Regions from separate parts of the Rhizobium sp. KNZ2-6A genome, predicted to be linked through region 1. Evidence: predicted binding sites of a transcription regulator. Region 1 holds the regulator's gene; each other region holds the start of a gene.
What was found. Region 1 encodes LexA, which represses DNA repair genes until DNA is damaged. Its sites were predicted from a motif close to TGTTCNNNNTGTGTTCNG; they were not measured.
Positions count from the first base shown of each region.

Region 2: ACPYOP_RS17080 (sel1 repeat family protein) is a predicted target of LexA. The motif match lies at 2,747-2,764, and genes of this name have one in related genera.
Region 3: ACPYOP_RS04415 (DNA recombination protein RmuC) is a predicted target of LexA. The motif match lies at 1,389-1,406, and genes of this name have one in related genera.

Region 1 is NZ_JBNDIC010000052.1:67-7,332, forward strand. It holds gene gltA (citrate synthase) at 65-1,354, opposite strand; gene ACPYOP_RS27000 (ComEC/Rec2 family competence protein) at 1,636-4,095, shown strand; gene lexA (transcriptional repressor LexA) at 4,076-4,798, opposite strand; gene ACPYOP_RS27010 (VOC family protein) at 5,222-6,109, shown strand; gene kdsA (3-deoxy-8-phosphooctulonate synthase) at 6,106-6,945, shown strand; gene eno (phosphopyruvate hydratase) at 7,095-7,266, shown strand, end outside.
Region 2 is NZ_JBNDIC010000023.1:23,470-30,735, reverse strand. It holds gene ACPYOP_RS17095 (AMP nucleosidase) at 1-1,466, opposite strand, end outside; gene ACPYOP_RS17090 (hypothetical protein) at 1,586-1,747, opposite strand; gene ACPYOP_RS17085 (DUF2147 domain-containing protein) at 1,969-2,307, opposite strand; gene ACPYOP_RS17080 (sel1 repeat family protein) at 2,778-3,041, shown strand; gene ACPYOP_RS17075 (pyridoxal phosphate-dependent aminotransferase) at 3,264-4,376, opposite strand; gene ACPYOP_RS17070 (pyridoxamine 5'-phosphate oxidase family protein) at 4,685-5,308, opposite strand; gene ACPYOP_RS17065 (LysR family transcriptional regulator) at 5,484-6,422, shown strand; gene ACPYOP_RS17060 (PilZ domain-containing protein) at 6,436-6,828, opposite strand; gene ACPYOP_RS17055 (glyoxalase superfamily protein) at 7,138-7,266, shown strand, end outside.
Region 3 is NZ_JBNDIC010000004.1:88,413-95,678, forward strand. It holds gene ACPYOP_RS04400 (PIN domain-containing protein) at 1-411, opposite strand, end outside; gene ACPYOP_RS04405 (FitA-like ribbon-helix-helix domain-containing protein) at 408-698, opposite strand; gene def (peptide deformylase) at 764-1,279, opposite strand; gene ACPYOP_RS04415 (DNA recombination protein RmuC) at 1,466-2,644, shown strand; gene ACPYOP_RS04420 (ribokinase) at 2,747-3,646, shown strand; gene ACPYOP_RS04425 (methyl-accepting chemotaxis protein) at 3,840-6,185, shown strand; gene ACPYOP_RS04430 (nucleoside hydrolase) at 6,377-7,266, opposite strand, start outside.

The DNA of each region.
Region 1 (7,266 bases):
ACACGCTTTAACCCATAAAAAAACCGGTCATCTCTGACCGGTTTTTTTATTTCAATATTGATGCTTAGCGCTTGGAAACAGGCACATATTCGCGCAGCGGAGCGCCGGTATAGAGCTGGCGCGGACGGCCGATGCGCTGATGCGGATCCTCGATCATTTCGTTCCACTGAGCGATCCAGCCGACCGTGCGGGCGAGAGCGAACAGAACGGTGAACATGGTCGTGGGGAAGCCGAGAGCCTTCAGCGTGATGCCCGAGTAGAAGTCGACGTTCGGGTAGAGCTTCTTCTCGATGAAATATTCATCCGTCAGAGCGATGCGTTCGAGTTCGATCGCGATATCGAGCAGCGGATCGTCCTTGATGCCGAGCTCGCCAAGAACTTCGTGCGCGGTCTTCTGCATGATCTTGGCGCGCGGATCGTAGTTCTTGTAGACGCGGTGACCGAAGCCCATCAGGCGGAACGGATCGTTCTTGTCCTTGGCGCGGGCAATGTACTCCGGAATGCGATCGACGGAGCCGATTTCGCTGAGCATGTTCAGTGCTGCTTCGTTGGCGCCGCCGTGCGCCGGACCCCAGAGGCAGGCGATGCCTGCTGCAATACAGGCGAACGGATTGGCGCCGGAAGAGCCTGCCAGACGAACCGTCGAGGTCGACGCATTCTGCTCATGGTCGGCATGCAGGATGAAGATACGGTCCATGGCGCGGGCAAGCACCGGATTGACGACATAGTCTTCGCACGGAACGGCAAAGCACATGCGCAGGAAGTTGGACGCATAGTCGAGATCGTTCTTCGGATAAACGAAGGGCTGGCCGATGTGGTATTTGTAGGCCATGGCGGCGAGCGTCGGCATCTTGGCGATCATGCGCAGGCTTGCGACCATGCGCTGATGCGGATCGGTGATGTCGGTCGAGTCGTGATAGAAGGCGGAGAGCGCGCCGACGCAGCCGCACATGACGGCCATCGGATGGGCGTCGCGGCGGAAGCCGGTGAAGAAGCGCGACATCTGCTCGTGCACCATCGTGTGGTGGGTCACACGATAATCGAAGTCCTTCTTCTGCGCGGCCGTCGGCAGTTCGCCGTAGAGAAGGAGGTAGCATACTTCGAGGAAGTCGCCGTGTTCGGCCAGCTGATCGATTGGATAGCCGCGATGCAGCAGAACGCCTTCGTCGCCATCGATATAGGTGATGCTGGACTCGCACGATGCGGTCGAGGTGAAGCCAGGATCGTAAGTGAAAGTGGAGGTGTTCTTATAAAGGGCACCAATATCAATGACACTTGGGCCGATGGTTCCGGTCTTCACCGGCAAGTCCACCGTCTTTTCACCCCAAGTTAGTTTCGCGCTTTGTTCCGTCATGCTGATCCTCCAAGATTTGGCGGGATTGGCGCCATAAAAAGCGCCAAAAGGTTAAGCGACTACCGACTAGCTATATGATCCAGAGCCTAATGCCAAGTTATCCCACCGCCGAATTGTGCATTGCGGTATCAACTTTTGGGCACTGCGGTGGCGCCATTGACGAGGCTGCGCTGGGAAACCGGCTCTATTTCGTCTCTCCTATGCCGATTTCGATTGAAATCACTGCACGGTGACGGCAAAAATCGCGCCAAAGCTGTAGTTTTGCGTGGGGGCGGCGGCGAGTGCCTAATTTGGAGGCAACGGAGCAGCGTGAAGATGGCCGGGATGTCGCTGCGCCTTTGCAGCTTCGCCCTGCTGTCGCGACGATTATGCTTCGCGCCAAAGTGCCGCAAGGAGAGCGGACGCAGGATTACGCGCCGCTGACATCGCGTCTCCTCTTAGCCGCAGGCCGCATTCGAGGCAGCATTGCCCGGCTGGTCGAAGAGGAGGCTGCACATGGCCGCGCCATCCTTTTCGCGCCGATCTATATGGGTCTCGGTGCGATCCTCTGGTTCGAAGCTGGCAGCGATCCACCGCCGCAAGCCGTGCTGGCGGGCCTGTTTGTCTTTGCCGCCAGCTTCGCGTTCCGGCGGGAAGCGGGAAGGCTGTTTCGCCACCTGCTTTTCGCCGGCATGCTCATTTGCCTCGGCATGACGCTGGCTCAATGGGAAAGCTGGCGGGCTTCCACTGTCATGCTCGACTCGGCGGTGACCACGACCGTCACGGGCAGCGTCGAGCGACGTGAATCCTATGACAATGGAGGCTGGCGCTATGTCGTCCGGGTCGAGGCGACGGAAAAGCCTACGATTCGCCGTTCGCCGGAACGGGTCACGATCTTCATACGCAAGCAGGTAAAACCGTTCGACCTCGGCGACCGCATCCAGGGCAGGGCGCGTTTGACGCCGCCGTCCGGGCCGGCTCTACCTGGCCTCAACGATTTCGCCTTCAGCTCCTATTTCAATGGCATCGGTGCGAATGGTTTCGCTTATGGCAGCCCAGACTTGCTATCTCCATCCGGTGATAGTGCAAATTCGCTGTTGGACAAGGCTGATATCTGGCTTGCCGGCCTGCGCAACGGCATTGGCGACAGGATCAGGGAAACCTTGCCGGGAGATACGGGCGCCTTTGCCGCGGCGCTCGTCACCGATGAGAGACGTGCGATCTCCAAGGATACGACCGAGTCGCTGCGAATTGCCGGTCTCACTCACATCATTGCAATTTCAGGCCTGAACATGGCGCTGTCGGCCGGCATCTTCTATGTCGGCCTGCGCTATCTGTTCAGCTTGTTTCCGGGAGTTGCGCAGGCATGGCCGACCAAGAAATTCGCCGCCTTCGGCGCGCTTTTGACGGTGACGGCCTACTACCTCATTTCGGGTTTTGGCGTATCCGCTGAGCGCGCTTTCATCATGATGGCGATCATGCTGGTGGCCGTGCTTTTCGATCGGCCGTCGCTCAGCCTTCGCAATGTCGCGCTATCTGCCATCGTCATCCTCATTCTGTCGCCGTCGCAGGTGCTGGGCCCAAGCTTTCAGATGTCCTATGCCGCGACGCTGGCGCTGGTCTCGGGCTATTCGCTATGGAAACGACGACGGCCTCGCGAAAACATCCTCTCGCGTGTCCGTCTGTTGAGCCCGCTGCTCTTCGTCTCGCGCTTCTTCGGTGGCGTGCTGTCGACCTCGTTCATCGGTGGCGCATCGACGGCCATCTTCTCGATCGAGCATTTTCACCGGCTGGCGACATATGGGCTTGCCGCCAACCTCGCGGCCATGCCGGTGGTCTCTTTCATTGTCATGCCGTTCGGCATGGCGGCAATGCTGCTCATGCCCTTCGGCCTGGACGGGCCACTCTGGAAAGTCACCGGCGAGGGACTGGAGCTCGTCATCCTGATCGCCAAAACCGTGGCTGGTTGGGGAGGCGACATCACCTTCGGCCGCCAACCCGGCTGGTTGATGCCGACCTTCATTGCCGGCTTCCTGATCATGACCATGTTGCGGAGCCGGCTTCGCCATCTGGGCCTGCTGTTGCTGCTTTCATCCACTGGCGTGGCTGCATTCGGCTCCGCCGTGCCGAAGCCGGATCTGATGATTTCCGAGGACGGTGTTCTGGTTGCGCTGCGGCAGGACGATATACTCGCCACAAATCGCGAAAGGCCGCAGGCCTTCATTTTCGAACAATGGCAGAAGGCGCTGGTCGCAACCGAACACCAGCCTCCCATTATTCTCCCCAGTGACAGCCGGCTTCCGCAGATCAACAAGACGACCGATCGCCGTAGGCGATTAAGCAGCGAAGAACAGAAAGCGGTCCGCAAGGCAATGGAAGAGGCGCTGGATCGGACGATGCAAGGAAGTTTCGCCTGTCAGAAGGGCGCGTGGTGCGTGGCGATGCTCGATAATGGCGCCATGTTGGTCACCATCGAAAATGCTGCCTATCTGCCGCCGGCTTGCGATACCGCGCAAATCGTCGTCACATCGATCCGGCTGCGGCTCGATCATTGCCGCTCCGGCGCAATGCTCATAACCGGCGCAACATTGCGGCGAACTGGCTCTCTCGAAATGACCCTCGGCGCAGATACGCCAACCGTTTCGACGGCATTCAAAAACCCGCAGCGACCATGGACGCGGCATCGAACTTACGATTGGCGCGCAGACAAGTTCGCCACGCCAATCACGCTGAAATCACCGGTCAGTGATAACGCCGAATAAGGCCGACGAGCTTCCCTTGGACCTTGACGCGATCCGGCCCGAAGATACGGGTTTCATAGGCTGGGTTGGCGGCTTCCAGCGCGATGGAGGCGCCCTTGCGGCGGAAGCGCTTCAGCGTCGCCTCTTCGTCGTCGACGAGCGCAACGACGATATCGCCGGGATTGGCCGTCGTCGAATTGCGGATGATGACCGTGTCGCCATCGAAAATTCCGGCGTCGATCATCGAATCGCCCCTGACCTCCAGTGCATAATGCTCGCCGGAGCCGAGCATATCGGCGGGAACGGTAATGTCATGCGTATTGTTCTGAATGGCGGAAATCGGAACGCCGGCGGCGATGCGCCCCATGACCGGTACCGATACCGAACTGTTCTGGTCGTCGTTGGCAACTTTCGCCGGGGCGGGCGGCGCGACCGGCTGAGATTTGCCGAGACTGCCCTCGATAACGCTCGGCGAAAAGCCACGACGCGGCTGCAGGCTCGAATTATAGGCCTCCGGCAGCTTGATGACTTCGAGCGCTCGCGCCCTGTTCGGCAAGCGGCGAATGAAGCCTCGTTCCTCGAGCGCCGTGATCAGACGGTGAATGCCGGATTTTGATGCCAGATCCAGTGCGTCCTTCATTTCGTCGAAAGATGGCGGGACACCGGACTCTTTCATCCGCTCGTGAATGAAGAGAAGCAGTTCCTGCTGCTTGCGAGTCAACATCGTCTTGGAACCCCAAATCAAGAAAATCGTCGTGAAACAAATCCAGAACGGACACTATATGTTCCATATGTGTTCCGCAAGTGCTTAAATTTCAGTAAAGCTTCGCCGGGCCGATCAAATAATTGCCGTCATCGAATGGATCGCTTGAAATTCCTCGGGAATTATATCCGCGCTAATTCAGCGATAAATATGAGAAATGCCGCTTTGTTCGCTTTATGGACGCTTCACCTCTATCCTGTTCACTTCAAGTGCGGATAAAGACGACGGTTGTCACCTAAGCCGGCTACAGTTGAGAATCAGCGCGTTCCCGTTGTCAGGGTGCATCCGACTCACATTCTCTTGCGCCTTCACAGCTTGGCTTTCGTCTTGAATTGAGCATTGTATGGGCGCAAATCTGCTCTCGCAGGCAAACAAGGGAGGACCATGACTTTGTCGCCGCATCCGCTTGATCATCTCGTGCTGCCGACCGTCAACATCGCTCTGGCGCGCGAGCGCCTGGGCAAGCTGGGCTTCACGGTGGCTCCGGATGCCCGCCATCCTTTCGGCACGGAAAATGCCTGCGTCTTCCTTGCCGACAAGACCTATCTCGAACCTTTGGGCGTAGCATCGCAGGAACAATGCGAGACGAGCATTGCCGACGGCAATGTCTTCGTTGCGCGCGACCAGGCCTATCGCTTCCGCGTCGCCGAGGATGGATTTTCGGCCCTGGTTTTCGGCACGGAGGATGCCGTTAGCGATGACGAGCGTTTCAATGCGGCCGCGATCTCGGCTGGGCGCATGCTGGATTTCTCCCGGCCGATGAAGATGCCGGATGGAACGGAAACCACGGCCGGTTTTCGTCTCGCATTTGCGGCCGATCTGCGCGCGCCGGATTTCCTGGCCTTCTGCTGCCAGCGCATCAATCCGCTGCCGGCCGATCGCAGCGCGCTCGAGCGTCACGAAAACGGCGTGACCGGCATCGCGCGGGTGGCGCTTTCCGCGCTGAAACCAGCGGCGTATCGCACCTTCTTCGAAGAGATCGTTGGCGGCCCGCGGGTCTCGGAACACTCCTTCGGCCTGACGATCAAGGCAGCCAATGTCGATGTGGAAGTTTTGACGCCGGAAGGAATGGAAGCATTCTACGATTTGCCTGTTCACACCAGCGATCCCGGGCTGAGAGCACGCGCAATCCTTTTCAAAACGCGCGATCTTTCCGTGACATCGTCGCATTTCACTGCTAACGGCGTCACCTACACGCGTAAGAACAATCGTATACTGGCAAGGCTGGCGCCCGGACAGGGCGCATTATTCGCCTTCGAGGAGATAGCATGAGCACGAATTCCGAAGTCACCGTCGGCGAGGGTGCCTCCAAGGTCCTCTTTTCCAATACCGCCAAGCTGTCGCTGATTGCCGGCCCCTGCCAGATGGAGAGCCGCGACCATGCTTTCATGGTCGCCGGAGTTCTGAAGGAGCTCTGTGGTAAGCTCGGCATCGGCCTTGTCTACAAATCCTCCTATGACAAGGCGAACCGGACCTCTCTGTCAGGCAAGCGCGGCATCGGCTTGGAAAAATCCATGGAAGTCTTTGCCGACCTCAAGAAGGAATATGGCTTTCCGGTTTTGACTGACATTCACACGGAAGAGCAGTGCGCTGTCGTCGCCAAGACGGTCGATATCCTGCAGATCCCGGCTTTCCTGTCGCGCCAGACCGATCTCCTGGTTGCAGCCGCCAAGACCGGCCGTGTCGTCAACGTCAAGAAGGGTCAGTTCCTCGCGCCGTGGGATATGAAGAACGTGCTTGCCAAGCTCAATGAGAGCGGCAATCCGAATATTCTTCTGTGCGAGCGCGGTGCCTCCTTCGGCTATAACACGCTGGTTTCGGATATGCGCTCGCTACCGATCATGGCGGCCATGGGCGCGCCTGTCATCTTCGATGCGACCCATTCCGTACAGCAGCCCGGCGGGCAGGGCGGTTCTACCGGCGGCGACCGTCGATTCGTCGAGACGCTGGCGCGCGCCGCAGTCGCTGTCGGCGTCGCGGGTGTTTTTGTCGAGACGCATGAGGACCCGGACAATGCGCCCTCGGATGGCCCGAACATGGTCTATCTGAAGGATATGCCGCGGCTTTTGGAGAAGCTGCTGGCCTTTGACGCCGTGGCCAAGGCCTAAGAAATATCAGGCATTCAACAGGCTGACATGAATTTGCTTTACGCGGCCTGCAGGAGTGCCAAATCGGGGCGCGGATCGGCATTGAAATTTCCGTGCCTTCGATTAAGACGATTTAAATCGATTTATAAACCAGCGAGCAGGAAGCTATCATGACCGCAATCACCGACATTATCGCCCGCGAGATTCTCGACAGTCGTGGCAATCCGACCGTCGAAGTCGATGTCTACCTCGAAGACGGCAGCATGGGCCGCGCGGCGGTTCCGTCGGGCGCGTCGACCGGCGCGCATGAGGCCGTCGAGCTTCGCGATGGCGGCAAGCGCT
Region 2 (7,266 bases), on a different contig from region 1:
CGCGAATGCAGCGCTTCCGGCGGCATGGCGGCCAGCTTCTGGATGGCGCGGATGCCGATCTGCAGATGCTGGTTCACCTGGGTGCGGTAGAAGGCGGTCGCCATGCCTGGCAGCTTCAATTCGCCATGCAGCGGCTTGTCCGAGACGCAGAGCAGCGTGCCGTAGGGAACGCGGAAGCGGAAGCCGTTAGCGGCGATCGTTGCCGATTCCATGTCGAGTGCGACGGCGCGGGCCTGGGACAGCCGCTTCACCGGACCGGCCTGATCGCGCAGTTCCCAGTTGCGGTTGTCGATGGTGCCGACGGTGCCCGTGCGCATGATGCGCTTCAGCTCGAAGCCCTCATAGCCGGTGATTTCGGCAACAGCGGCCTCAAGCGCCACCTGCACTTCGGCAAGCGCCGGGATCGGCACCCAGACCGGCAGGTCGTCGTCGAGAACGTGGTCCTCGCGCATATAGGCATGGGCGAGCACATAGTCGCCAAGCCGCTGGCTGTTGCGCAGGCCGGCGCAATGGCCGAGCATCAGCCAGGCATGCGGGCGCAGCACGGCAACGTGGTCCGTGATCGTCTTGGCGTTGGAGGGACCGACGCCGATATTGATCATGGTGATGCCGGCATGGCCCTTCTTCTTCAGATGGTAGGCCGGCATCTGCGGCAGCCGCGGCGGCGTGGTGTCACCCTCGGGGTGGTTTGCGCCGGCCGGCGTGATGATGTTGCCTGGCTCGACGAAGGCGGTGTAGCCGTCGCCGCCCTTGGCCATCAGGTCGCGCGCCCAATTGCAGAATTCGTCGATGTAGAACTGATAGTTCGTAAACAGCACGAAATTCTGGAAATGCGCCGCGCTGGTGGCGGTGTAGTGGACGAGGCGGGCCAGCGAATAGTCGATGCGCTGCGCGGTAAACGGCGCAAGCGGTGATGGTTCGCCCGGCGGCGGGATATATTCGCCGTTGGCGATCTCGTCGTCTGTCGTGTTCAGGTCCGGCGTATCGAAGAGGTCGCGCAGCGGAATATCCTCGAAGACGGCGGCGGATGCCTCGACATGCGCACCCTCGCCGAAGGCGAAGTGCAGCGGAATCGGCGTATTCGATTCCGATACGACAACCGGCACATTGTGGCTGCGCATCAAGAGCGTCAGCTGCTCCGTGAGGTAGTGCTTGAAGAGGTGAGGGCGCGTGATCGTCGTCGTGTAGACGCCGGGCGCCGTGACGTGGCCGTAGGAGAGACGCGAATCGACATGTCCGAAGCTTGTCGTCTCGATGCTGACCTGTGGATAGAAAGCGCGGTAGCGTGCCGTGATCGGCGCGCCCTTGGCGAGCTTGGTGAAATTGTCGATCAGGAACGCGGTATTGCGCTCGTAAAGCTCCCTCAGCGCCTCGACGGCTTTGCCCGGATCATCGAAGGTCCGCGGCTGGAACGGGCTGGGGGAGGAGATGTCGAGGGGTGAAAAAGGAGAGATTCTGTTGCTCATGAGCCATTATAGAGTGTCGTTGGTAACAAGCAAACGACGTCACAAGAGGCGGCCCGGATTCTCGCAGCTATTTTTCAGCCGCCTCAAGGCCTGCGCGGGATCGCCGCGCAGGGCATTCGTCATTGCACCGTCGTGCAATAAGGCGCGCCGGTCTCCACGCAGGTGAAGCTTGCACCGAAATGCGATTGCGCGCCGCTGCGGCCGGCGTGCTCGACCGCAACCGAGAAGCTGAATGCAAAGATGGCGGCAAACAGCATGATGATGACAAAACGCCGTGCCATGATGATCGAGTCCATGTCCTTGGCCCTACCCGTGCCCTATACTGGACACTGTTTTGCCATGGTCAGGCTGAACAGGTGCTGAGATACCAGTTCATCCGGCGTTCATAAATATGACCGGTCTCGAATGGTCGCCCTGCGTCTCTTTACAGGCAACAATAGGAAGAGGCCTGCCGACCGGTGGCGGGCAGGCCGATAATGTGTCCTGGATAGAAATCGCCTTTTTACAGCCTCGTCCAGGTCTGCGACTTGCAGAATACCTTGAGCACGCAGCCCCTCATCTTCACGCTATTGCCGCTCACGGTGCCGGAGCCGCTATAGGTTTTGTCTTCGGAAGGGTCGGTGAGCTCCCCCGTATAGCTGCCGCCCTTACCCTGCATCTTGCCGATCTGCTTGCCGGCATATTTTCCGGTCTTCAGCGTCACGCAATAGCTGTCCGAGCATGGCGCGATGACGGCGGTATCGCCCTCAAGTGTTTTCCAGTTGCCGACGATCGGCTCTTCGGCGAAGGCCGCACTCGCGCTCAGCAGCAGCGCGGCAGCAAGAATGGTGGCACGGATCATGATGTTATTATTCCTCCCCCAAGGCGCCATCCGGCTCCATGGCCGGGAACGCGGCGAGATTATCTAACGCGAACGTAAAGGTAAATATGGTTTTCAGCACGCAAATCTCCTGTGTCGCCGGCTATCCATGCATCATCAAAACAAGCCATCGGATTGAAGTGCGCTGATTTTGTGGTGAAGGAAGGGTTTAAATTCAAATCCTAACGGAAGGTTAAACTCGGCCGAAAATCCTTAATTTGCAAGGGAAGCGATGTTTAACAAAATCCCAAGTTTACCAAGCATTTGCACTTTGTTTGCATCGAATTAATCATGCATTTTAGGCGTTTTTTGAAAGCCGTCTGCGATAGTGAAGCCATCAAACGAGCGGGGCAAACCCGCCGGCCGGAAGAACCGGAAAGCCGCGAACGACGGCAAGGTTCAGACGGAAAACAGGGCAGATACGAACAGAAGTAAAACAGGGATAGTGACCAATGGCACGCTTCGAAACGACCATGTCTGGAAATGCCATGCTGGGTGGTAACAGCGCCGATGCCCTTTGCGAACTGGGCGTGAACTACGCGACCGGCAGGGGCTGCAACGCAGACCTCGTTGCCGCCCACAAATGGTTGAATATCGCCGCCATCCGCGGCAGCGAGCGGGCCGCCGAGCTTCGTGCCGACGTCGCCGCGACCTTAACCAAAATGCAGCTTGCGGCAGCGCTGCGCGCCGCTCGCGACTGGATGACCACGCACTGACGCGTGCCGCAAACAATACGACGTACTGACTGAGCTCGAAGGAGGGGATGTCGGCGGTCGACGGGAGGCGAGCGCCGAAATGATGAAAACCGCGACCGGCCGGGACAAGGCAGGCGCGGTTTCGTCGTTTTAGGGCAATTTCAGGAAAAGTGCCCGGCGGTTTTCCGTCCGGAATTGCGTGAGAATATCGACGTAGAGCGATTCCGCGAAACGCTCTACGTCTCAGCCGATCGCCTTCAATACCATTGGCAGCGCCTCGGCCAGCAGTTCCAGATCTTGGCTAGGCCCGACGCTGACGCGGATGCAGCGGTTGAGTGGCGCAACCCCCGGCATGCGGATGAAAACGCCATGCTGGATCAGCCCGTCGACGATCGCGCGGGCATAGGTACCGTCGCGCCCGCAGTCGATGGCGACGAAATTGGTGGCGGAAGCAAGAGGCAGCAGCCCGTTGTCGCGAGCGATCGTGCCGATCTCTTCGCGCGCGGCCGCGATCCTGCCGACCACTTCGGTGAGATAGGTCCGATCCTTCAGCGCGGCCAGAGCCGCTACGGTTGCGAGCCTGTTCATGCCGAAATGGTTGCGGATCTTGTCGAAGGTCAGCACCGTCTCGGGCGCGCCGATGGCATAGCCGACGCGGGCGCCGGCCAGTCCATAGGCCTTGGAAAAGGTGCGCGTGCGCAAGACATTCGGCAGGTCGATCAGATCAGAGATATCAGGCAGCGAGCTGGCAGGCCCGGTCTCGCTATAGGCCTCGTCGAGGATCAGCAGGCAGCTTTCCGGCAGCGCGCGGGCAAAGGCGACGATCCTGTCGGCCTCCCACCAGCTCCCCATCGGGTTGTCGGGATTGGCGAAATAGACGAGCGGCGCGTTCTCGCGCTTGACCGCCTCGAGCAGCCCATCGAGATCCTCGCGATCGTTGACGTAAGGTACGGTAATCAGGCGTCCGCCGAAGCCGGTGACATGGAAATTGAAGGTGGGATAGCCGCCGAGCGAGGTGACGACGGGCGTGCCGGGCTCGACGACCATGCGCGCGATCAGGCCAAGCAGACTGTCAATGCCTTCACCGACGGCGATATTGGCGGATTGAACGCCAAGATGAGCCGCAAGCGCCTGTTTCAGCTCGAAATTTTCCGGATCGTTGTACATCCAGATATCGCCGGCCCGCTCGCGCATGGCTGATAGAACGGAAGGCGCCGGCCCGAAGCCGTTTTCATTGGCGCCGATGCGGGCCTTGACGGACAGCCCACGCTGACGCTCCAGCGACTCGGGGCCGACGAAAGGAACGGTGGAGGGAAGGGCACTGATCAGCGGCGTGAAGCGCGAGAAGGCGGACATGCTGGCTTTGTTTCCCGAAATCAGTTGTAGGGTGCGGCAGAATAGGCGCTTGGCGGGTGGTTGCAAGGGCGGAGGCTCTGGAATCCACACGCGTGGGAGGCAAACTCTACCGGGCCCCTTGAGACGACACTAAAGCGCGTCGCGATCTTTCAGATTCGCTTTTCGCGCTTTAGGTCTTTGATTTTACGCATGTCGTTGCCGCAAAACCGCTACACACTTTTGCGCGACATGCATTAGCCGACCATAAGCACGCGCCAACCGCGCGGAAAACGCGTCTGGAACACGCTGCCAGCGCCCTAAGGCCGCCGCTATTCCCGTGGTGCGGACATCGCCGCGATCCGCTTTTCCAGTTCGGCGATCTTGTGATCTTTCTCCGTAAGCAGGTTTTGAACGGTGGCAGCATCAATAAGCTGCGGTATGTGCTGCGGGCAGTTCGCGTCCCATGCCGTTACGGTGAACAGGATTACCTGTTCGACCCGGGCATTATACCCGTCCGGAAAGAGGCGCTCGGCGAGTTCGGCATCACCCTCGATCACTCTTGCCTCGCCCCAGATTTTGACGCGCTGCCGATAAGTATAATCCATCAGAAACAAGTGAGCCTTGGGATTTTCGGCGAGGTTGCCCTGGGTGATGTATTGGCGATTTCCGGTGAAGTCGGCAAAACCAATGGTCTTTCGATCCAGGACCTTCAGAAAGCCGGCCGGACCGCCGCGATGCTGGATATACGGCTGTCCCGCCGCGTTTGCTGTCGCCAGAAACGCGCTCGTGCGGCTCTCGATGAAGGCGGCGATCTCAGCCGTGATGTCGGTCTGCCATGACCCTCCGATTTCCATTTTGGCATAACCACGCCTGGAACCCTTGCGGCTCTGGATAGCCTTCACGGCGGGAGTAAAGGCGACGTCGCTCGAAAACTCGAAATCTGCACTGGACATCGCCAGCTCCTGACGGTTCGTTATGATCTGAATGGGGTTCAACAAATGCCCGCTGCCTGCGATGCGAGACATTGGACTTCCTTTTGCTTCAAGCTTGGTGACGCAAAGGTATTTGCTTCCGATTTATGTGAATATCTGCTATATTCAGAAATAATCCTCTCATTTTTTGGAAGTCATGCCTGATCGCCTGGAAGCCATGTCCGTCCTTCTCTCCGTCGTCGACGCCGGAAGTCTTTCCGCGGCATCGCGTATTCTCGGCGTGCCGTTGGCGACCGTCAGCCGCAAGGTGTCGGAGCTTGAGAGCCATCTCGGAACGCGCCTCTTCCAGCGCGCCGGGCGCGGCCTCATCCTGACCGAGACAGGCCAGACCTATGTGTCGTCCTGCAGACGCATCCTGGATGACATCGCCGAGGCGGAGCGTACGGCTGCGGGTGAGTTCCAGGCGCCAAAAGGCAATCTGACAATCACCGCGCCGGTCGTCTTCGGTCGATTGCACGTACTACCTGTCGTCACCGAATTTCTGAAGATCCACCCCGAGATTGACGTCCGGCTCATTCAGTCGGATAGGTTGATCGACCTGCCGGAGGAGCATGTCGATCTGGCCGTCAGAATCGGTAAATTGCCTGACAACAGCTTGATCTTTCGCAGCGTAGGAGAGGTCAGGCGGGTCGTGTGCGCAAGCCCAGCATATCTACAGGAACGGGGAACACCCGCAGTTCCGGATGATCTCCGTATGCACGACTGTATCACCTTCGAAAATCTGATGTCGATACGATCATGGTCCTTTTGGAAAGAACGATCGGAAACCAATGTTCCAATCCATTCCCGGCTCGTCGTCGATACCGCCGAGGCAGCCATCGGCGCCGCGGTCGGCGGGCTCGGTCTTGCCCGCGTGCTTTCCTATCAGGTGAGCAAGCACATATCCGAAGGGGTGTTGAGAACGGTTCTTGACGATGCCGAGCAAGACCCTTGGCCGGTCAGTCTGGTCTATCCTTCGCGAGGGCTTATGGCGTTGAAAATCAGAGCCTTCCTCGATTTCGCCGCCCCTCGGCTAAAGGAAAGTCTCGGTAGCCACAGCGAATTGAGAATCGCCGGCAGCGGCGCTCCTGTATAATACCGGCTCTGGATTATCGCCTCTTGCCGCGCGCAGCCATTGCTTCGGCATTGCCGATCATGAAATCGGCGCGCACGACACGGCGCAGCGTTTCCGGTTCGATCAGGTTGATGAAACGGACGTGGACGCGGTTTTCATGGCGGCTGACCTCGGCGCAGGCGATGCGGTAGGCAAGGCCGAGAATGTTCAGGTAGTAGTGGCTCGGCAGGCCGACGGTCGTGGCGACGGTAAAGCTGGCGCCGCCGCGCGAGATGTCGGTAATTTCGGCGCTGCGCACGGAAATGCCGGTCAGACAGGGACGAACAGCCACGAGACGCGCCGGCCTCTGAACATAGAACCGTTCCCAGCTTCGTTCGTAGACTTCGGATTTGACTTTCGCCAGATGAGTTGCGCGAAGCATTGTCATTCCCTGTTGAAGAACAGACCGAATTCATCTCGGTTACACCATGAACCTTGCACGGAGATTTTGCGGAAGCGTCAATTGCATTGGTAGAATTTTAACGGGTTTGTCTTTTGTGCCGATTTGGGCGTATCTTGACAGCGGGATCGGCTTCGATCATACGAAAGCTCGGTTCGAGGCACCTGCCGCTCGCGGATGGAATCCAAGGTGAAGTCCTCGCTGTTCTTGGTCACAGCCATTTAGGGCATGCTGACTGACGGTAATGCGGGCTCCGTTTCACGGTCGTAATTGCGTGCCTTAGCAAAGGCTGATCCTATGACGACGTATCCGTCCATAGATGAACTGAAGGCCCAGGCCCGACGTTTGCGTCAGGCGATGGCCGAGCGCGGCGACGACATGAGCCACTCGACGGCGCTGGAGCTCATCGCCAAGCAACATGGGCTG
Region 3 (7,266 bases), on a different contig from region 1:
TTCAAACGGGTTTATGAGCTCGAGATCAAGCCCTTCGAAGTCTTTTGTATTGCGCGTCGCCAATGTCGCGCCGTTGGCATGGCAGATGGCGGCGATCATGGCGTCTTGTACGGAAATCTGATGCCCCGAGCGCTCACGATGCGCGCGAATACGTCCCGTCTCAATAGCGGAATTATGATCGAACCGAAGTATCCGGCCTTGGAACGACGCAAGCAGCGCATTGAAAATTCGCGTGTAGCGGTCAGATCCTGTGCGAAGTAAAAAGCGCTCCGCACCGTAGGATTGCTCCATCACCACGACATCGCAAAGATAGAATTCCGTGCTCGACCGAGCCTTCATCCAGATGGCAACATTTTGATCGGGTGCAGGTTTTTCCAATTCGGAAATGACATTCGTATCGAGGAGGATCATTCAAAGTCCTTGACCGGACGGCCGAAGTCCTTCTTTCGCTCGGCTTCGATCTCATCCATGATACCGGCATATTCCGTTGCCGCCGCATGGTCGCCGTCATAGAGAATTGGCCTCAGAAGATCCCAGGCAGACAATCGGGGGCTCTCCGTTGCGGCTTTCTCTGCGATCAAGGCCTTCTGCAAAAGTTCTTTTGCCTCTTCCGAGAGGCTGCGCCCAGCATGCTTTGCCCGTGCTGCGATATCCTGTTTCATCGGCTCGGAAATATCGCGAATTAAAAGGTCACTCACGCGCGCCTCCATTTGATATCAATGATATCATAGGCGCTTCAGGCCGATCTTTCAATGGCTGGGGATCAGAGAGCCTTGCCCTTGGCCGCCTTGGTGAATTTCTTGATCACCATGTCGCGCTTGAGGCGAGAGATATAATCGATGAAGAGCACGCCGTTCAGGTGGTCGATCTCGTGCTGCACGCAGGTTGCGAGCAGGCCTTCGGCTTCCGTGATCTGCTCCTTGCCGTCGCGGTCGAGATGCTTGACGGTGACGCGCGCGGGGCGCTCCACTTCGGCATAGTAATCCGGAATGGAAAGGCAGCCCTCCTCATAGACGGAACGCTCGTCCGATGAGGTGACGATCTCCGGATTGATGAAAACCAGCGGCGTCTTCTCTTCGCCTTCGCGCGCGATGTCGATGACGAGCATGCGGCGGGGAACGCCGATCTGGATCGCTGCAAGGCCGATGCCCGGCGCGTCGTACATGGTTTCCAGCATGTCGTCGGCTAGGCGCTGAGTTTCGGTATCGATGCGCTCGATTGGCTTCGAAGCCTGGCGGAGCAGCGGATCGGGCAAAATGATAAGTGGCTTGATCGTCATGACGTTTCCCATAACGCATCTTGTTGTGCGATGGAATCGTGAAGATGGCGGCGAGCGCGTGTTTTTTCAACGACGGCCATCTGGATCGGCGCAAATGACCGCAAAATTCTGTTCACGTTTTGATCTGGATATTTACGGCAATTTTGCTATGGTGCCGATAAGAACGTCACCAGCGCGCCAGGTTTCATGTCCTTCATCATCTTCGGCCAAGCCATTTCCACGGTCCAGGTTCTGACCGGCCTCGTCATTCTGCTTATTATCGCAGTGATCGTCCTTTTCGTCCGCGGCAAAGCACGCGCGGAGGACGATATGCTCGACGCCGAACATACGATGGCGGCGCTGCTGCGGTCGCAGGCGGAAATGCAGGGACGGCTTGCCACCATGGCCGAAGTATTCGGCTCCAGGCAGGCCGAGCTCAACCAGGCCATCGGCCAGCGTCTCGACGGCATGTCGCAACGGGTGACAGCGACGATCGGCGAGCAGACGCGCTCGACGCATGAAAACCTGCGCCGCCTGCAGGAAAGGCTCGCCGTCATCGATGCGGCGCAGACCAATATCCAGACGCTGGCAAAGGATGTCGTCGGCCTGCAGGCCATTCTTTCCAACAAGCAGACGCGCGGCGCCTTCGGCCAGGCGCGTATGGAAACCATCATTGCCGATGGACTGCCGATGGGCGCCTATGCGTTCCAGCCGACCCTTTCCAACGGCTCGCGGCCGGACTGCACAGTTCGAATGCCGAACGGCTCGCCGCCCCTCGTGATCGATGCGAAGTTTCCGCTGGAGGCCTGGAATGCCATTCGCGCTGCCGCCACTCCTGAACATGGCAAGATCGCCGCGCAGCAGTTCCGCCGGGATCTGGAACTGCATATCCGCGATATCGCCGAAAAATATCTCATCCCGGGCGAGACGCAGGATACGGCCTTTCTCTTCGTGCCGTCCGAGTCGATCTTTGCCGAGATCCATGAGAATTTCGAGGCGATCGTTCAGAAAGCCCAGCGCGCGCGCATCGTCATCGTCTCGCCGTCGCTGCTGATGCTGTCGATCCAGGTCATCCAGGCCGTGCTGAAGGACCAGCGCATGCGCGAGCAGGCTCATGTCATCCAGAGCGAAGTGGCGCATCTGATGGACGATCTCTCACGGCTGGACGAACGCGTGCGCAAGCTCCAGGGCCATTTCGCCATGGCGCAGAAGGATGTCGACATGATCGTCACCTCGGCCGACAAGTTGGCAAGGCGCGGCGAGCGGATAGAAGCACTGGAATTCGAGACAGCGAAAGAGCCGGCAAAAGCGCGTGCCGAGGACAGGCCCAAGCCTGCCGACAACCGCACCAGCCAACTCAAGCTCAGGGTAGTTGACGAGGACTGATCGCTTCGGGCAGTGTCGCGCCCAATCGACGCGTGACCCACAAAGGCATAATGCGCCTTTGGGCAGGGTCATGCGAGATCAACAGCCAGGGCAGGACACCGCATGATTACTATTTTCGGCTCCATCAACATGGACCTCATCGCCACCACGGATCGTTTGCCGAAGCCGGGCGAAACCGTCGCCGGCAACGGCTTTTCCACCGCCGCCGGCGGCAAGGGTGCCAACCAGGCGCTCGCCGCGCGCCGCGCCGGGGCAACCGTGCGCATGAGCGGGGCAGTCGGCAATGACGGCTTTGCGGAGCCTGCGCTTGCCTTGCTCGATGCGGCCGGCACCGATCTTTCCGCCGTCAGGCGCGTGTCCGAGCCGACCGGCACGGCCCTCATCCTCGTAGGGGGCGACGGCGAGAACATGATCGCCGTCGTTCCCGGCGCCAACGGCACGAATGCAGCCGAGCACGTCATTGCTGCTATCGCCGCATTGAACCCCGGCGATACGCTGATGCTTCAGCTCGAAATCCCCGTCGCCGCCGTCGAAATGGCGCTGAATGCAGCGAAGGCGAAGGGCGTGCGCACCGTGCTCAACCTCGCGCCCCTGATCCCGGAGGCGGCGCGCCTCGGGCGGCTTGCCGACATCGTCATCGCCAACGAAACGGAATTCGAAAGACTGGCAGGGCAAGACAACATGTCGGAGGCCGAGCGTGAAGCAGCCCTCGTCCGCCTGCACGGCGAAACTGGGCAGACCCTGATCGTCACGCTTGGCGGCGACGGCGTCATCGCCATCCGTGACCGCGAGCTTTCGCGTGCCAAGGGCCTCGTCATCGAACCGGTCGATACGGTCGGCGCCGGCGACACCTTTTGCGGTTATTTTGCCGCGAGCCTCGATCAGGGCCTGGATTTTGAGACCAGCCTGCGCCGCGCCGCCGTCGCCGGTTCGCTGGCCTGCCTGAAGCCGGGCGCGCAGCCGTCCATCCCGGTTGCAAGCGAGGTTGCCGAAAAACTTTAAGGGTAAATTTCGTGGACCTTGCGAAGCGCAATTAATTAAATTTTTGCGCTTCCATATCATTCTCCTCGGGCCTGGCGCGTATGGCCTTCCGGCTGCGGCAGGAATTTTAACGGCGGTCCCATGACAGGGCCATCCTGCGCCGACCTTGCATCTGGATAATGTCTATCCGACGCATCGCTTTTTCGAGGAAATGATGTTCATCTTTCGTATGAAGTCGCTTGCGGCCAAGCTGATCTTGGTCACTGGGCTAGCGATTGCGCTCGTGTTGCTGGTTTCCAACTTTCTATTGATTTCCCAGACTCGCGATCGCGTCGAGGCATTGACGATGGATCAAGCCAATACCGAGGCTAAATCTATCTCCAACGAAATCGCCGCCAATGTCGGCGAAATGGCCAGCGCCGCCCGCTCCATGGCCGCCATCATAGGCCGCGGCCACGAAGGTCATAGCTTCGACCGCAAGGGCATGATCAACATCCTCAAGGCGAATGTCGAACAGAACGCCTTTGCCTTCGGCAGCTGGTTCTGCGAACAGCTCGGCGCGCTTGACGGCAAGACGACGGAGCTCGCAAACAACAAGGATGAAGGTGTCAACGACAAGGGCGCCTTCACGCCCTATTGGTCCAAGACCAAGGACGGCGGTATCCAGTACTCCACCTTCGACAATGATTACACGGCCGCCTGGTGGAAGCTCGCCGCCGACAGCGGCAAGGGTGCGATCACCCCGCCCTATCTCGCTCAGGGCACCGACGTCCCCACGACCATGAGCTCGATCGCCTATCCGGTAATGTCCGGCGGCAAGCTGATCGGCGTCGCCGGCGTCGACATCTCCCTCGCCTCGCTTTCCACCAAGCTGCAGAAGCTGCAGCCTTTCGGCACCGGTCGCGTTCTCTTGGTTTCCCAGGACAACAAGTGGCTCGTTGCGCCGACCCCGGACCTGCTGATGAAGGATTATAACGGCTCGGGCGCCGATGTCATCAAGGCGGCGCTGACCTCCTCTTCCGCAAACGTCCTCAGGAACCTTTCGGAAAACGCCAGCGAGGAATTCGATCGCGTCGTCTACCCCTTCGCCGTTCCGGGCCTCAATGCGACCTGGGTCGTCCTCATCGATGTGCCGCATAGCGCGATCGCAGCGCCGGTGCGTGACCAGACCTATATGATGATCGTCGCCGGCATCCTGGTGCTCGCCGCCGTCATGCTGGCTCTCTATGCCGCAGTCCGCAGCTTCGTGCAGACGCCGCTCGCCGGTCTCGTCGCCAGTGTCAACCGCCTCAGCGCCGGCAACTACGCCGAGCCGGTCGCCGGCCAGGCCCGCGCCGACGAAGTCGGTTCCGTCGCCAAGGCGCTGGAAGGCTTCCGCTTCAAGCTGGCCGATACCAAGCGCCTCGAAGGCGAAGCCACCGATCAGCGCCTGGCTGCCGAAGGCGAGCGCCGCCGTTCGGAAGCCGAACGCGGCGAGAGCGTCGCGCTGCAGCGCCAGATTGTGAGCATTCTGGGGCAAAGTCTGGCCGAACTCTCGAAGGGTAATCTCAATCAACGGATCACGGACGACTTCCCGGGCGAATACGCTCAGCTTAAGCAGGATTTCAATGCCGCGCTTGCGAGCCTCGAAGAGACCGTCCACACCGTCAATGTCAGCGTCGGCAACATCGGCAGCGGCACCGGCGAAATCAGCAACAGCGCCTCGGATCTCGCCCGCCGCACCGAGCAGCAGGCGGCAAGCCTGGAAGAGACGGCGGCGGCCCTCAACGAGCTCACCGCGCAGGTCAATTCGAGCGCCGAGAACGCCCGCACCGCCGCAAGCAGCGTCAATGCCGCGTCCCAGGATGCCGAACGTTCCGGCGAGATCGTCCAGCGGGCCATTTCCTCCATGCATGGCATCGAGCAATCGTCGCAGGAAGTGTCGCGCATCATCGGCGTCATCGACGAGATCGCCTTCCAGACCAACCTACTGGCGCTCAACGCCGGCGTCGAAGCCGCCCGCGCCGGTGAAGCCGGCAAGGGGTTTGCGGTCGTTGCGCAGGAGGTTCGAGAACTTGCCCAGCGTTCCGCCAATGCCGCAAAGGAAATCAAGACCCTGATCAACACTTCGGCGGGACAGGTCAAGGAAGGCGTGGATCTGGTCGGCCGCACGGGCGATGCCCTGCACAAGATCGCGCAGCAGGTGATGGAGATCAACGGCCTGATCCGCCAGATCTCCGCCTCCGCGAGCGAGCAGGCCATCGGGCTGAAGGAAATCAACTCCGCCATGAACCAGATGGATCAGGTGACCCAGCAGAACGCCGCGATGGTGGAGGAAACCACGGCTTCCAGCGTGACACTGGCCGAGGAAGCCCAGACGCTGAAGGCCCTCGTCGCGCGCTTCCGCACGGCAGGCGCCGCTCAGGACAATGCCGGCGCATTGCGAGCCGCCGCTCGGCAGATGCGGGCGCCCGTCTCTCCGCGAAGGGCAGCCGCGTCCGCGGCCGCACCGACGCGCAAGCCCGCTCCCCAGACCCAGGGCGCCAATGCGCTTGCCCGGAACGACTGGGAAGAGTTCTAGAGCGGGATGCCGAAAAGTGTGAGCGTTTTTCGGGCGACATCCCGCTCCAACTTTTTGATTTAGAGACGGATTCAGATTTCAGGTCGATTCGACCTGAAATCATCCGGCTCTAAGCCGGCTCAGTTTGATGAGTAAAAAGGCCGCCGGATCGCTCCGGCGGCCTTTTTCTTGGTCGCGATCAGATGGTTCGATCAGATGCGGGCGAACCGTTCCGTCAAAAGCGCGAAGAAGCCGTCAGCATCGACATCGCGCATGACCTTGGCATTGTGCTTGCGGTCAGTGACGTGCCACCAATCGACAACGGTCATGCCCACCGTCAGCTCCGACGTTACCTCGATCTCGACATTGCACTCGCGCCCCTTGAACAGCTCGGGTTTCAGGAGATAGGCGATGACAGTCGGGTCGTGCAGCGGACCGCCGTCCGAGCCGTATTTCTCAATGTCGAAGCGCTCGAAGAATTCCAGCATCTCGACCATGGCCTTGGCCGGCGGGGTGCCGACGGCGGCGATGCGGGCGACACGATCCTTGCGGGTCAGCAGCTTATGCGTGACATCGAGCGGCATCATGACGATGGGCACGCCGGAGCGGGCCACGATGTCGGCAGCTTCGGGGTCGACGTAGATGTTGAATTCGGCGGCCGGCGTGATGTTGCCGCCCTCGAAGAAGCCGCCGCCCATCATGACAAGTTCGCGCACGCGCCCGACGATGTCAGGCGCCTTCTGGAAGGCCATCGCGATATTAGTCAGCGGTCCGAGCGTGCAGAGGGTGACTGCCCCTTCCGGCTCCTTGCGCAACGTGTCGATGATGAAATCGACGGCGTGGCCCGGCTGCAGCTCCATCGTCGGCTCAGCTAGATCCGGGCCGTCGAGGCCGGTCTTGCCGTGGACATGCTCGGCGGTGACCAGCTTGCGCTTGAGCGGTGCGTCGGCGCCGGCGAAAACCTTGACGTCACGGCGATTGCAGAGCTCGCAGACGATGCGGGCGTTACGGCTCGTCAGCCGCAGCGGCACGTTGCCGGCGACCGTGGTGATGCCAAGCACGTCGATCTCCTGACGGCTACCGAAGGCGAGGAAGATCGCCG